DNA from 3 places in the Streptomyces thermospinosisporus genome. Region 1 is predicted to be linked to each of the others. Evidence: riboswitches for the same ligand, from Rfam matches in the RefSeq annotation. Region 1 holds a riboswitch; each other region holds the start of a gene.
The links. A riboswitch is a leader RNA that binds a small molecule or an ion and turns the genes downstream of it on or off. The one in region 1 is predicted to bind cyclic di-AMP.
Positions count from the first base shown of each region.

Region 2: another riboswitch for cyclic di-AMP. It lies ahead of ABD207_RS27490 (transglycosylase SLT domain-containing protein); the one in region 1 lies ahead of ABD207_RS21695 (M23 family metallopeptidase).
Region 3: another riboswitch for cyclic di-AMP. It lies ahead of ABD207_RS17105 (M23 family metallopeptidase); the one in region 1 lies ahead of ABD207_RS21695 (M23 family metallopeptidase).

Region 1 covers NZ_BAAAIZ010000067.1:77,414-81,548, forward strand. The annotation lists gene ABD207_RS21685 (M16 family metallopeptidase) at 1-375, shown strand, start outside; gene ABD207_RS21690 (M16 family metallopeptidase) at 372-1,760, shown strand; cyclic di-AMP (ydaO/yuaA leader) riboswitch at 2,036-2,201, shown strand; gene ABD207_RS21695 (M23 family metallopeptidase) at 2,214-2,987, shown strand; gene ABD207_RS21700 (GntR family transcriptional regulator) at 3,246-3,944, shown strand; gene ABD207_RS21705 (HPr family phosphocarrier protein) at 4,124-4,135, opposite strand, start outside.
Region 2 covers NZ_BAAAIZ010000101.1:50,322-54,456, forward strand. The annotation lists gene ABD207_RS27475 (aldehyde dehydrogenase family protein) at 1-35, shown strand, start outside; partial or broken gene ABD207_RS27480 (IS5/IS1182 family transposase) at 37-318, opposite strand; gene ABD207_RS27485 (polyprenyl synthetase family protein) at 777-1,787, opposite strand; cyclic di-AMP (ydaO/yuaA leader) riboswitch at 2,409-2,575, shown strand; gene ABD207_RS27490 (transglycosylase SLT domain-containing protein) at 2,580-3,065, shown strand; gene ABD207_RS27495 (HAD family hydrolase) at 3,145-4,044, opposite strand.
Region 3 covers NZ_BAAAIZ010000047.1:8,033-12,167, reverse strand. The annotation lists gene ABD207_RS17120 (response regulator) at 1-145, shown strand, start outside; gene ABD207_RS17115 (dihydrofolate reductase family protein) at 419-1,546, shown strand; tRNA gene ABD207_RS17110 (tRNA-Met) at 1,583-1,656, shown strand; cyclic di-AMP (ydaO/yuaA leader) riboswitch at 2,033-2,189, shown strand; gene ABD207_RS17105 (M23 family metallopeptidase) at 2,202-3,212, shown strand; gene ABD207_RS17100 (PrsW family intramembrane metalloprotease) at 3,391-4,135, opposite strand, start outside.

The DNA.
Region 1 (4,135 bases):
CCGGTGATCGAGGCCGCCATCGACGAGGAGCTGGCGCGGTTCGCCGAGCACGGCCCCACCCCCGAGGAGATGGAGCGCGCCCAGGCCCAGCTGGAGCGCGAGTGGCTGGACCGGCTCGGCACGGTCGCCGGCCGCGCCGACGAACTGTGCCGCTACGCCGTCCTGTTCGGCGACCCGCAGCTCGCCCTGACGGCCGTGCAGCGCGTCCTGGACGTGACGGCCGAGGAGGTCCAGGAGGTCGCCCAGGCCCGCCTGCGGCCGGACAACCGCGCGGTGCTCGTCTACGAGCCCGTCGCCACGGAAGACAGCGCCGAGGGCGCGGAGGAAGCCGCTGCCCTCGCCGGCAGCGACGAGATCGAGGAGGCGGCGAAGTGACCGAGCTCGCCACGATGGAGTTCCACCCCCAGCCGCAGGCGGGCGAGGCCAAGCCGTGGGCGTTCCCGGCCCCCGAGCGCAGCACGCTCGGCAACGGCCTGACCGTGCTGCGCTGCCACCGCCCCGGCCAGCAGGTCGTCGCCGTCGAAGTGCTGCTCGACGCGCCCCTGGACGCCGAGCCGGCCGGTCTCGACGGCGTCGCCACGATCATGGCGCGCGCCTTCTCCGAGGGCACCGACAAGCACTCCGCCGAGGAGTTCGCCGCCGAGCTGGAGCGCTGCGGCGCCACCCTGGACGCGCACGCCGACCACCCGGGCGTCCGTCTGAGCCTGGAGGTCCCCGCCTCCCGGCTGGCCAAGGGCCTGGGCCTGATCGCCGACGCGCTCCGGGCGCCCGCGTTCGCCGACAGCGAGGTCGAGCGCCTGGTGCGCAACCGGCTCGACGAGATCCCGCACGAGCTGGCCAACCCCTCCCGCCGTGCCGCCAAGGAGCTCTCCAAGGAGCTGTTCCCGGCCGACTCCCGCATGTCGCGCCCCCGCCAGGGCACCGAGGAGACCGTCGCCGGCATCGACTCCAAGGCCGTACGCGCCTTCTATGACCGGCATGTCCGCCCGGCCACGGCGACCGTGGTGGTCGTCGGCGACCTCACCGGCGTCGACCTCGACGCGCTGCTCGGCGACACGCTGGGCACCTGGACCGGCTCCACGGCCCAGCCGCGGCCCGTCCCGCCGGTGATCGCGGACGACACCGGCCGCGTGGTGATCGTGGACCGCCCCGGCGCCGTCCAGACCCAGCTGCTGATCGGCCGGACCGGCCCCGACCGGCACGACCGCGTCTGGCCCGCGCAGGTGCTGGGCACCTACTGCCTCGGCGGCACCCTCACCTCCCGCCTGGACCGCGTGCTGCGCGAGGAGAAGGGCTACACCTACGGCGTCCGGGCGTTCACCCAGGTCCTGCGGTCCGCGCCGGACGGCACCGGCGCCGCGATGCTCGCCATCAGCGGCTCCGTGGACACCCCGAACACCGGGCCCGCGCTGCAGGACCTGTGGACCGTGCTGCGCACCCTCGCCGCGGAGGGGCTCACCGACGCGGAGCGGGACGTTGCCGTGCAGAACCTGGTCGGGGTGGCGCCGCTGAAGTACGAGACCGCCGCGGCCGTCGCGAGCACCCTCGCCGACCAGGTCGAGCAGCACCTGCCGGACGACTACCAGGCCGAGCTGTACCGGCAGTTGGCCGCCACCGGCACCGTGGAGGCCACCGCCGCGGTGGTGAACGCCTTCCCGGTGGACCGTCTGGTGACCGTGCTCGTCGGTGACGCGGCGCGGATCAAGGCGCCCGTGGAGGCCCTCGGCATCGGTGACGTCACCGTCGTGAGCGCCGAGTAGACGCCCGTGCGGGCGGCGAGTTGACGGTTGGTCGACGGCGCTGACAGCGCGGACACCGGGCGGACGGAGCGCCGGACGCCTCCGCGCGGCACGCGCGGGTGAGCCCTGGTGGCGGAAACGTCACCAGGGCTCACTTATGCCCGGATTGAGGCGGAGGGGGCCTGTCTGCCCTGTGGGATGCGCTACAAAAACCGGGATCCGTTTGGGAATTGAAACTCGCCCCGTTTAGCGTCGTGCGGGCTGTTCGTCAGGCAGTGCGCCGCACCCGCGGCACCGGACAGTCATCGCCGAGTCCCCGTACGGCGCGAGCCAGGGGAGCCGGGGACCCATAGGCAGTCCCTGGGGTGAATCGGACGCCCGCGCGCACCGCGAGGGGGTCCGTAGGAGACCTTCCTGCTCCGAACCCGTCAGCTAACCCGGTAGGCGAGAGGGAAGGAAAGGACCAGTCTGTACATGGCGTTGACCCGCGCCACGGGCAAGCATCGTCGTCCCAGCCGGATCCACCGCGGCACCGCGCGCGCCGCGGGCATAGCGGCCCTCACCGGCACCGGCGTCGTCGGTTCGCTCGCCGCTCCCGCCCTCGCCGCAGAGCCCGCCGCGGCGCAGACCGGCCTCACCCCCGTCATCGACATGGGCGACACGGTCGCCGACCGGATCGACGCCCAGGCCGCCGCCCAGCACGAGGCGGCGCGCGAGGCCGCCGAGGAGGCAGCCCGCAAGGCCGCCGAGGAGGCCGCCCGCAAGAAGGCGGCCAAGGCGGCCGCCGAGGCCCGGGCCGCCAAGGTGCGCGCCGAGCGCGAGGCCGAGCGCAAGCGCCTCAACACCTTCGTCTCCCCGATCGCCGGCTCCTACGTCTCCACCTCCTACCAGGCCGGCGGCGCCGTCTGGTCCTCCGGCAGCCACACCGGCATCGACTTCCACGCCGCGAGCGGCACCCCCGTCCGGTCCGTCGGCAGGGGCACCGTCGTGGAGGCCGGCTGGGGCGGCGCGTACGGCAACCAGGTCGTCATCAAGATGCACGACGGCACCTACACCCAGTACGCCCACCTGTCCTCGATCAGCGTCTCGGCCGGCCAGCAGGTCACCGCGGGCCAGCAGATCGGCAACTCCGGCGCGACCGGCAACGTCACCGGCGCCCACCTGCACTTCGAGGCCCGCACCAGCGCCGAGTACGGGTCCGACATCGACCCGGTCGGCTACCTCCGCGCGCACGGCGTCAAGCTCTGAGAGCACGCCCTTCGTCAAGCTCCGAACTGCGCGCCTCCGCCTTCCCCTTCTGGCCCCGGCTCCCCGAGCCGGGGCTTTCGGCTTCCCCGGGGCCGGGCGAGCCGGGGCTTTCGGCTTCCCCGGGGCCGGGCGCGCCCGGTTGTCCAAAAACAAGTATGAGTTCCGGCTCACCGTCGGAAATTCCTCCGGATTGCAATAGAGTCACGAAACAACACGTCCTTCGTCGGCGTGTCACGGGGATTGAGCCGGAGGTCGGTCATGCGTATTCCCGCGCACTCGGTGTGCACGGCGATCCGGGACGACATCGTCGCCGGTGTATTCGAGCGCGGAAGCCGGCTCACCGAAGAACTCCTCGCCCGCCGCTACGGCGTCTCCCGCGTCCCCGTCCGCGAGGCGCTGCGCACCCTGGAGGCCGAGGGCTTCGTGGTGACCCGGCGGCACGCCGGCGCCTGCGTGGCGGAGCCCACCGAGCAGGAGGCCGCCGACCTGCTGGAGATGCGTCTGCTGCTGGAGCCGCTGGGAGCCGCGCGCGCCGCCCAGCGCCGCACGGACGCCCATCTGAAGGTGCTGCGCGGCCTGGTGCGCCTCGGGCAGGAGCGTGCCCGCCGGGGCAGCAGCGATGAACTGCGCTCTCTCGGCAGCTGGTTCCATGAGACGCTCGCCCAGGCCTCCGGCAGCCAGGCGCTGGCCTCGATGCTGACCCAGCTGCGGCACAAGATCGCCTGGATGTACGCCCTGGACGCACCGGCCGACCCGGCGGAGTACTGGGCGGAGCACGGCGCGATCGTGGACGCCGTGGCGCGCGGCGACGGCGAGCGCGCCCGCTCGCTGACCGCGCAGCACACCGAGCGCACCACCGCCGCGCACCGGCTGCGCGCCGCCCCGGGCGGCGACCGCACCGGCGAGCCTGTGAGGAACACGCAACATGCCGTAAACACGACGAGCGCTCGGAATTAACACGGGGGCCGTATACAAAGAGCGCGGGAAATTCGCGGGGGGATTTTTCTGCTGCCCGGAAAGCCCAATAGCTGTGCCGACGGGGGATCGGCCGCCCGGGGGAAATGAAAAGTGAGGGGTCCGCCCGGCGTCCGGGCGAACCCCTCACTTTGTGCCGCAACCATTCCGTGCGGAGGAATTCAGACGGTCTC
Region 2 (4,135 bases), on a different contig from region 1:
GGTCAAAGTCGGTCTACCTCGGCTGGGAGGGCTAGGTTCTGTCTCTTTGGGCCAGCGTCGGGCCCGGATGAGGATGCCGGCGAGGTGGAGTGCGGCCTGGTGGGCGATGGCAGGCTTGCCGGTTCGTGCGGCCGGGCCGCGCCACTGCGTGAGCCGGTTGATGCACCGCTCGACGGTGTTCCGCTGCTTGCAGGCCTCGCGGTCGAAGCCGGGCGGTCGGCCGCCTTGGCGGCCTCGCCGCGGGCGGTGGCCGATCTGGCCGGACGGCTGCGGGACGACCGCCCGGATTCCCCGGCGCCGGAAGTGGCTGCGGATGGCGCAGTCCACACCGAACGCAGAAGGCCCTCACCTGTTCAGGCACCCGGTCCGTGTGTCACCAACGTCCCGGGACAGCACACCTGGGCGGCACGACTGCCCGCAGTGACGCGGCCGCAGGTGCCCGCGGTCGGGCGGGCGCGGTTGCCCGCAGCGAGGCGGTAGCCGCGCACGGCGCCCAGCAGGGCACCGGCGGTGGGCGGCCGCGGACCCGCGCGGCGGGGAGGGGTCGGGGTGGTGGTGTCCGCCCGCAGCGGCCGGCGCGTCCGCACCAGTGCCCAAAAGGCGACTGATTCCGCGCCAGACCGAGGACGGATACCACCACCCCGGCCCCGACTCACCCATTCAGCGTGGCGCTGCGCGCACCCTCACCGGGGCCGCGGTTGCGCCGCAGGCATGGCCACGGGGCCCCACCGGCCCGCAGGCAGGGAGAAAGCGCACCCCACCGGGAATCCCGGGAGTCAGCCGGCGCGGTGGACGACCGCGTCGCAGAGTTGCTCGAGGGCTGCCTTGGCGTCACATTCCTGGAGGGGGGCCAGGGCGGCCCGCGCCTCCTCGGCGAAGCGGACCGTGTCGCGGCGGGCCTGCTCCAGCGCCGGGTGCGCCCGCAGCAGACGCAGCGCCTCGGCGTGCCGCGCGTCATCCGTGAGGTCGGAGTCCAGCAGTTCGCACAGCGCCAGATCCTCCGCCAGCCCCAGCCGTGCCGCCCGCTCCCGCAGCCGCAGCACCGGCAGCGTGGCGATGCCCTCCCGCAGATCCGTCCCCGGCGTCTTCCCCGACTCGTGCGAGTCCGAGGCGATGTCCAGCACATCGTCCGCCAGCTGGAAGGCGACCCCCAGCCGCTCGCCGTACTGGGTCAGGACGTCCACCACCGTCTCGTCGGCACCGGACATCATCGCCCCGAACCGGCAGGACACGGCCACCAGCGACCCGGTCTTGCCGCCGAGGACGTCCAGGTAGTGGTCGACGGGGTCCCGCCCGTCCTGCGGCCCGGCCGTCTCCAGGATCTGCCCGGTGACCAGCCGCTCGAACGCCTCGGCCTGCACCCGCACCGCCTCCGGCCCGAGGTCGGCCAGAATGTGCGAGGCCCGCGCGAAGAGGAAGTCGCCGGTGAGCACCGCGACGGAGTTGCCCCACCGCGTGTTCGCGCTGGCAACGCCGCGCCGCACGGCCGCCTCGTCCATCACGTCGTCGTGGTACAGCGTCGCGAGGTGAGTGAGTTCCACCACAACCGCCGACGGCACGACCCCCGGTGCGTACGGGTCACCGAACTGTGCGGAAAGCATCACCAGCAGTGGCCGGAATCGCTTGCCCCCGGCCCGCACCAGATGCTGCGCGGCCTCTGTGATGAAGGGCACCTCGCTCTTGGTGGCCTCGAGCAGCCCTTCCTCGACAGCCGTCAATCCGGCCTGGACATCGGCTTCGAGAGCCTGGTCCCGCACGCTCAGCCCGAACGGCCCGACGACGGTCACGAGGGGTCTCCTGTCTGCTGGTGTCTACTGCCGATTACACGGTTTGTCGATAGGTCGCTGTCGCCACTCAAGTCAGCGTATCCGGTCACGTTTCGATCACCACCAGCGCCCGGGGTTACCCGCCGGGGCCGACCGGATCACACCACCGCATTCCTGATGGTTTGATCACAACACGTCTCGCGGAGCATCACGCAGCATCACGGAGCATCACCGAGCACCCCATTCCACCGTGTCGGGCCCCCACGAGCCCCCTGCCGAGCACTCCACCTCGCGCCACCGAGCACCTCACATCGCCACATCCACCATCCTGCCCGCCTCGGTGCCCGATTTGCCGCAATTACCAGGCGAATTCCTCTTGACGAAATATGCTCCCACCCCCCTCCCTCAGTGAAGTGCCTCACGCCCGGAACCTCACCACCCCCGCACCCGTCCGCACCCCTTTTCCCCATCCCTGCACCGGAGTTGACCCTTGGCGGCAGCAAAGAATCAAGTACACAAATCACCCCAGGACAAGATCAAACGACCACTTCTGTGATGACCGCACTTGTTCCCGGCATGTGCTCTCGCATACGTTCCCGGCCTGCCGGGCGGACGCCGAATCCTGCCGCCGCCCGCACCACCGATCGTCGATCACTCACGCACGGCAGGAGCGGGGGACCCAGGTAAGTCGCCGGGCCGGGCATCCGTCCGGAACGGCTAGGGGTGAAGCCATGCCCGAAGGGGCACGGCCGGGCACTCTCCCAGCCCGAACCCGACAGCTCACCTCGCAGGCGTAGGAGAGGACACACGAACATGCCTGCAACCGGTATGACCCGCCGCTTCCGCGGCCGCCGTCTCGCCCGTACCCTCGCCGTCGCCGGCACCGGCGCCGCCGTGGTCGCCCTGCCGCTCATCGGCGCCACCAGCGCCTCCGCGGCTCCGGCCGCGGCCCCGGCCGCCGCCACCTCGACGGCGTACCCGAACAACCTCGACGGCTGGATCCGCGAGGCGCTGTCGATCATGCAGCAGCACGGCATCCCGGGCTCCTACGACGGCATCTACCGCAACATCATGCGCGAGTCGTCCGGCAACCCGAACGCCATCAACAACTGGGACTCCAACGCCGCCAAGGGCACCCCGTCCAAGGGCCTGCTGCAGGTCATCGACCCGACCTTCGCGGCCTACCACGTGCCGGGCACCGCCTTCGACCCGTTCGACCCGGTCGCGAACATCGTGGCGGCCTGCAACTACGCCGCCGACCGCTACGGCTCCATCGACAACGTCTTCGGCGCGTACTGAGCCGAGTGGCCCACCCCCGGAGGGCTCGGGACGGCTTTGGGGAGCCGCCGGCCGCCCACCGGGACCCTGCTGAGATTCCCTACTGGGACGACAGAAGCGTGCTCTCGGCGGACGAGGACGCGAATCCGGAATCGCACCGGGGCGGCACCTGTTGGGGCAGGTGGCACCCGGTCTCCGGGAACAGACGCTCGAGGACGACGGCCACGCCGTCGTCCTCGTTCGTCGTGGTGACCTCGTCGGCCACCGCCTTCAGCTCCGGGTGCGCGTTGGCCATGGCGACGCCCCGGGCCGCCCAGTCGAACATGGGGATGTCGTTCGGCATGTCACCGAACGCCAGGGTCTGCTCCGGGCCCAGCCCGAGCCGCTCGGCCGCCAGTGCCAGCCCTGTCGCCTTCGTCACACCGCACGGCTGGAGCTCCACGGTCCCCGGCCCGGACATGGTCACCGTGGCGAGCGGGCCGACCACCGCACGCGCGGTCGCCGCCAACTCGTCGTCGGTCAGCTCGGGGTGGCGCAGCAGCACCTTGCTGATCGGCCGGGTCCACAGCGCGTCGCGCCGGTCGACCCGCACGGCGGGCAGCGTGGGGTGCGGCATCCGGTACCCCGGCTCGATCAGGGTCAGCCCGTCCACGCCGTCCTGGTCGACCGCCGCATAGACCTCCCCCACCTCGGCCTCGATCTTGCCCAGCGCGGTCTCCGCCAGTTCCCGGTCCAGGGTGACGGACCACACCATCCGGTCCGCGCCCGCGTCGTACACCTGCGCGCCCTGTCCGCACACCGCGAGCCCCGTGCAGCCGAGGGCCTCCAGCAGGGGCCGCACCCGGGGGGCCGGGCGGCCCGTCACCACGAGGTGCCGGGCACCGGCCCGCGCCACCCGCGCGAGCGCTGCGAGGGACCGGGCGGACAAGGTGTCGTCGCCGCGCAGCAGCGTCCCGTCCAGGTCGGTGGCGATGAGTGAATATGCGGTGGGTGCGGCCATGATCAGAGAATACGGACAACACGCCGGTGCTTCTCACCGCCGTCCGGTACGCCCGCGCCCCATGGCTTGTGCACCGATTGGCAACAAGATG
Region 3 (4,135 bases), on a different contig from region 1:
CACCTCCCAGCAGATCGCCGAGCTGCTCGTCATCAGCCCCAAGACGGTAGAGCGGCACCGCGCCAATCTGCTGGCCAAACTCGGCCTGAAGGACCGCCTGGAGCTGACCAGATACGCGATCCGGATGGGCCTGATCGAACCGTGATGAGGACCCGACCGGACCCCGGTGAGGGCCGGCCGGATCCTGATCAGGGCTCGACCGGGCCATGGGGTCGTGAGCTCGACCGGGCCATGGGTCGTGAGCTCGACCGGGCCGTTCGGGGCGTGAGCTCGACCGGTCGTCGGGTCGTGAAGCCGTGAAATGCGCGGCCGCTGCGGCACCCGCTCGCCACCCGTGCCCGGTCCGCGCGCCGGGCTTGTCAGACTTGAGGCGAGCAGCCCGCCGGCTGTTCCTCCGACCCTCGCCAGGAGCGCGCCGATGCCCCATCCGTACGTCCTGCTGTCCGCCGCCGTCTCGCTGGACGGGTATCTGGACGACACCGGTCCCGAGCGGCTGCTGCTGTCGAGCCCGGAGGACTTCGACCGGGTGGACGAGGTGCGGGCCTCGGTGGACGCGATCCTGGTCGGCGCCGGCACCATCCGCGCCGACAACCCCCGGCTGCTGGTGAACTCGCCCGAGCGGCGCGCCGCCCGCCGGGCACGCGGTCTGCCGGAGTACCCGCTGAAGGTCACGGTCAGCGGGTCCGGCGACCTGGACCCGGCCGCGGCCTTCTGGCACACCGGCGGCGACAAGATCCTCTACACCACGGACAAGGGGGCCGAACGGGCCCGCTCCCTCGGCCTGGCCACCGATGTGGTGCCGCTCGGCACGGAGCTCGACTGGCGCCGCCTGCTCACCCATCTGCACGACCAGCGCGGTGTGCGGCGGCTGATGGTCGAGGGCGGCGGGGTGATCCACACCCAGCTCCTCACCCAGGGCCTCGCCGACGAGCTCCAGCTGGTGCTCGCCCCGCTCTTCGTCGGCGACCCGGACGCCCCGCGCCTCTTCGGACCCGGCTCCTACCAGGGCGGACGGCTGCGGCTGTGCGAGACCCGGCAGATCGGCGACGTCGTTCTGATGCGCTACGAGCCCACCGCACCCGGCACCGGCGAGCTGCCCGTCGCCGCCGACCACCACTGGCTGGCGCTCGCCTGCGAGCTGGCGGCACAGTGCCCGCCCTCGCAGACGGCGTTCAGCGTGGGCGCGGTGATCGTCGCGGCCGACGGCACGGAGCTGGCGCGCGGCTGGTCGCGGGAGGGCAGCGATCCACTGGCGCACGCGGAGGAGGCCGCGCTGGCCAAGGCCGACCCGGACGACCCCCGGCTGGCGACCGCGACGGTCTACTCCAGCCTGGAGCCGTGCGCCCGCCGGGCGTCCCGGCCGGCGTCCTGCTCGCGGCTGATCCTTCAGGCCGGCGTCCGCCGCGTGGTCACCGCATGGCGCGAGCCGGACACCTTCGTGCCGGGCGCGGACGGCTCGGGGGTGCTGAGGGAGGGAGGGGCGACGGTGCTCGTTCTGCCCGAGCACGAGGAGCGCGCGAAGGCCCCGAACAGCCACTTGTTCTGACCACCCGCGCGGATGCCGTATACTGGTGAGTACCGACGCGGGGTGGAGCAGCTCGGTAGCTCGCTGGGCTCATAACCCAGAGGTCGCAGGTTCAAATCCTGTCCCCGCTACTGAAGTCCGAGGGCCGGAATCCGAAAGGGTTCCGGCCCTCGGCGTTTCTCCGTACCCCGTGCCGCCCCTGGTCCCTCCGTGTCCGGCGCCGGCCCTCCCCAACCCCCTCGGTTTCTCCATCGAGGTCTCCCGACCTCCCCCGCCGATGTCACTTCATGTGATCGAACCGCGCCGCTGCGCATAACATCTGACACAATGTCAGAAACTCGGACCCCCGTGATGTGCGGTCAACTCGCCCGTTTTCGCCCGTCGATGACGCTTAAGTCCGCGCGGAAATCCTTAACGATCAAGAGGAACGGCTTGGAATCCGAGGCTCATGTCTATTAACGTTCGATAACGCAGCGCGGTCGTCCCAGCCGTCACAGAAGTCGGCTCCGTGCTCACGCGCCGAATCCCGCAAGGGAACCGGGGAACCACACATTGGGGTGAATCGGGCGTATGCCGCCGTGGAGACACGGTTCGTATACGCGCGTAGGAGACCTTCCTGCTCCGAACCCGTCAGCTAACCCGGTAGGTGGAGACGGAAGGAAAGGAGTGCGCCCACGTGGCGTCCAACCGGCCTGCCCCCGAGGCCCCGTTCACCCCGAGCGACACGTTCGTCTACGGCGGCGGCACCCGCGCCGACGAAGGTCCCTTCGAGGAGTGGAACCCCACGGCGGAGACCGTCCGCCCGGTCCGCGGCCGGCATCGCGTCACCAAGCAGCGCGGCGGGGGACTCGCCCGCAGCTCCACCGTTCTCGGCGTCGGTGTCATAGCCGCCGTCGGCGCCGGCGGTATGGCCAGCGCCCAGACCGGCAAGCCGCCGGTCGCCATCTCCATGCCCGACCTCCCCACCGTGGGTTCCCTCATCGCCGACGAGGAAACCCCGAAGGGCTCCACCACCCCGCTCAGCAGCGTCGGCGCCACCACCGACAGCGAGCAGGGTGCCGGTGAGGCCCTGCGCGCCCGGATCATGGCGCAGGTCGAGCAGCAGCAGGACCAGGCCGCCAGCAAGGCCGCCGCCGAGGCCGTCGCCGCCGCGGAGAAGGAGGCCGCCGAGGCCGCCGCCAAGGCCGAGCGCGAGGCCAAGGAGAAGGCCGAGGCCGCCAAGAAGAAGGCGGAGGAGGAAGCCAGGAAGAAGGCCGAGGCCGAGCGCCTCGCCGAGCTGGCCAAGCAGTACACGCTGCCGACCTCCTCCTACACCATCAGCTCCACCTTCGGTCAGGCCGGCGCCTACTGGTCCTCCGGCCAGCACACCGGGCTCGACTTCGCCGCCCCCACGGGCACGCTGCTCAAGGCCGTCCACACCGGCACGATCACCTTCGCCGGCTGGGACGGCTCCTACGGCTACAAGACGGTGCTCACCCTCGAGGACGGCACCGAGATCTGGTACGCCCACCAGTCCTCGATCAGCGTCAGCGTCGGCCAGAAGGTCAACACCGGCGATGTGATCGGACGCGTCGGCGCCACCGGCAATGTCACCGGCGCCCACCTGCACCTCGAGGTCCACCCCGGCGGCTCCGCCTCGGGCATCGACCCCATGAGCTGGCTGCGCAGCAAGGGCCTGAACCCCTGATCTGATCCGTACGGCCCGCTGAGCCGCACCGCCATCACCTGAACCCCGGCAGTCCCGACGGCGCCCCCCCGACGTCAGGGCTGCCGGTCGGCGTTCGTGCTCACCCGAGCCACGGGTCGGCTCGGCTCACCGGGGCCACCCATTGGCTCGGCTCGCCCGAAGTACCGATTCGCCCGTCTCACCCGAGGTACGGATTGCCGCCGTAGCCGTACTCGTAGCCGTGACCCTGGCGGTACGCGGGGCCGTAACCGTAACCGTGACCGTGCGCCTGCCCGGGGATGTGGCCGTACGCCGGTGCCCCGGGGCCGGGGTGCCAGACCATCACCGGAGGCGGCGGTGCCGTCGCGCGGGCCGCGTACTCCAGGGCGGGCCGGGCAGCCGCCCGCCGGTGCCACAGCTCCCGCAGCAGCTCGCCCTCCCGCTGCACGAAGTCACCGCGCGCCCGCCCGAGCCGCCCGCGGTGACGCAGCACCGCCAGCGAGGTCGCGAACGCCTGGTACTCGGCGACCGCCCGCGCCGCCTCCTTCCCGCCGTGCCGGCGCGCGTACTGCCGCGCGATGCGCCGGGCCCGCATCAGCCCCAGCGCGTACGGCTCCACCGGAGTCAGCCAGCCGGCGATCACATAGGCGGGCAGCTCCGCCCGCACGGTGTGCAGCTCCCGCTGCCGCGTCCACACCACCAGCCAGGTCAGCACCCCGAACACCGGCACCATGAACGCCGCGTACACCGCGAGGAACCCGAACTCGCCCAGCGCCGAGGAGCCGTTCCACAGGGCGTGCATGCCCATCGCCAGCAGCAGTCCGGACAGCGGCAGCAGCACGCGCCGCACCCGCTGGCGCTCGGTGGACAGGGCGGAGATGCCGAACCCGATCCCGGTGAGCACCGTGAACAGCGGGTGGGCGAACGGGGACATCACGATGCGG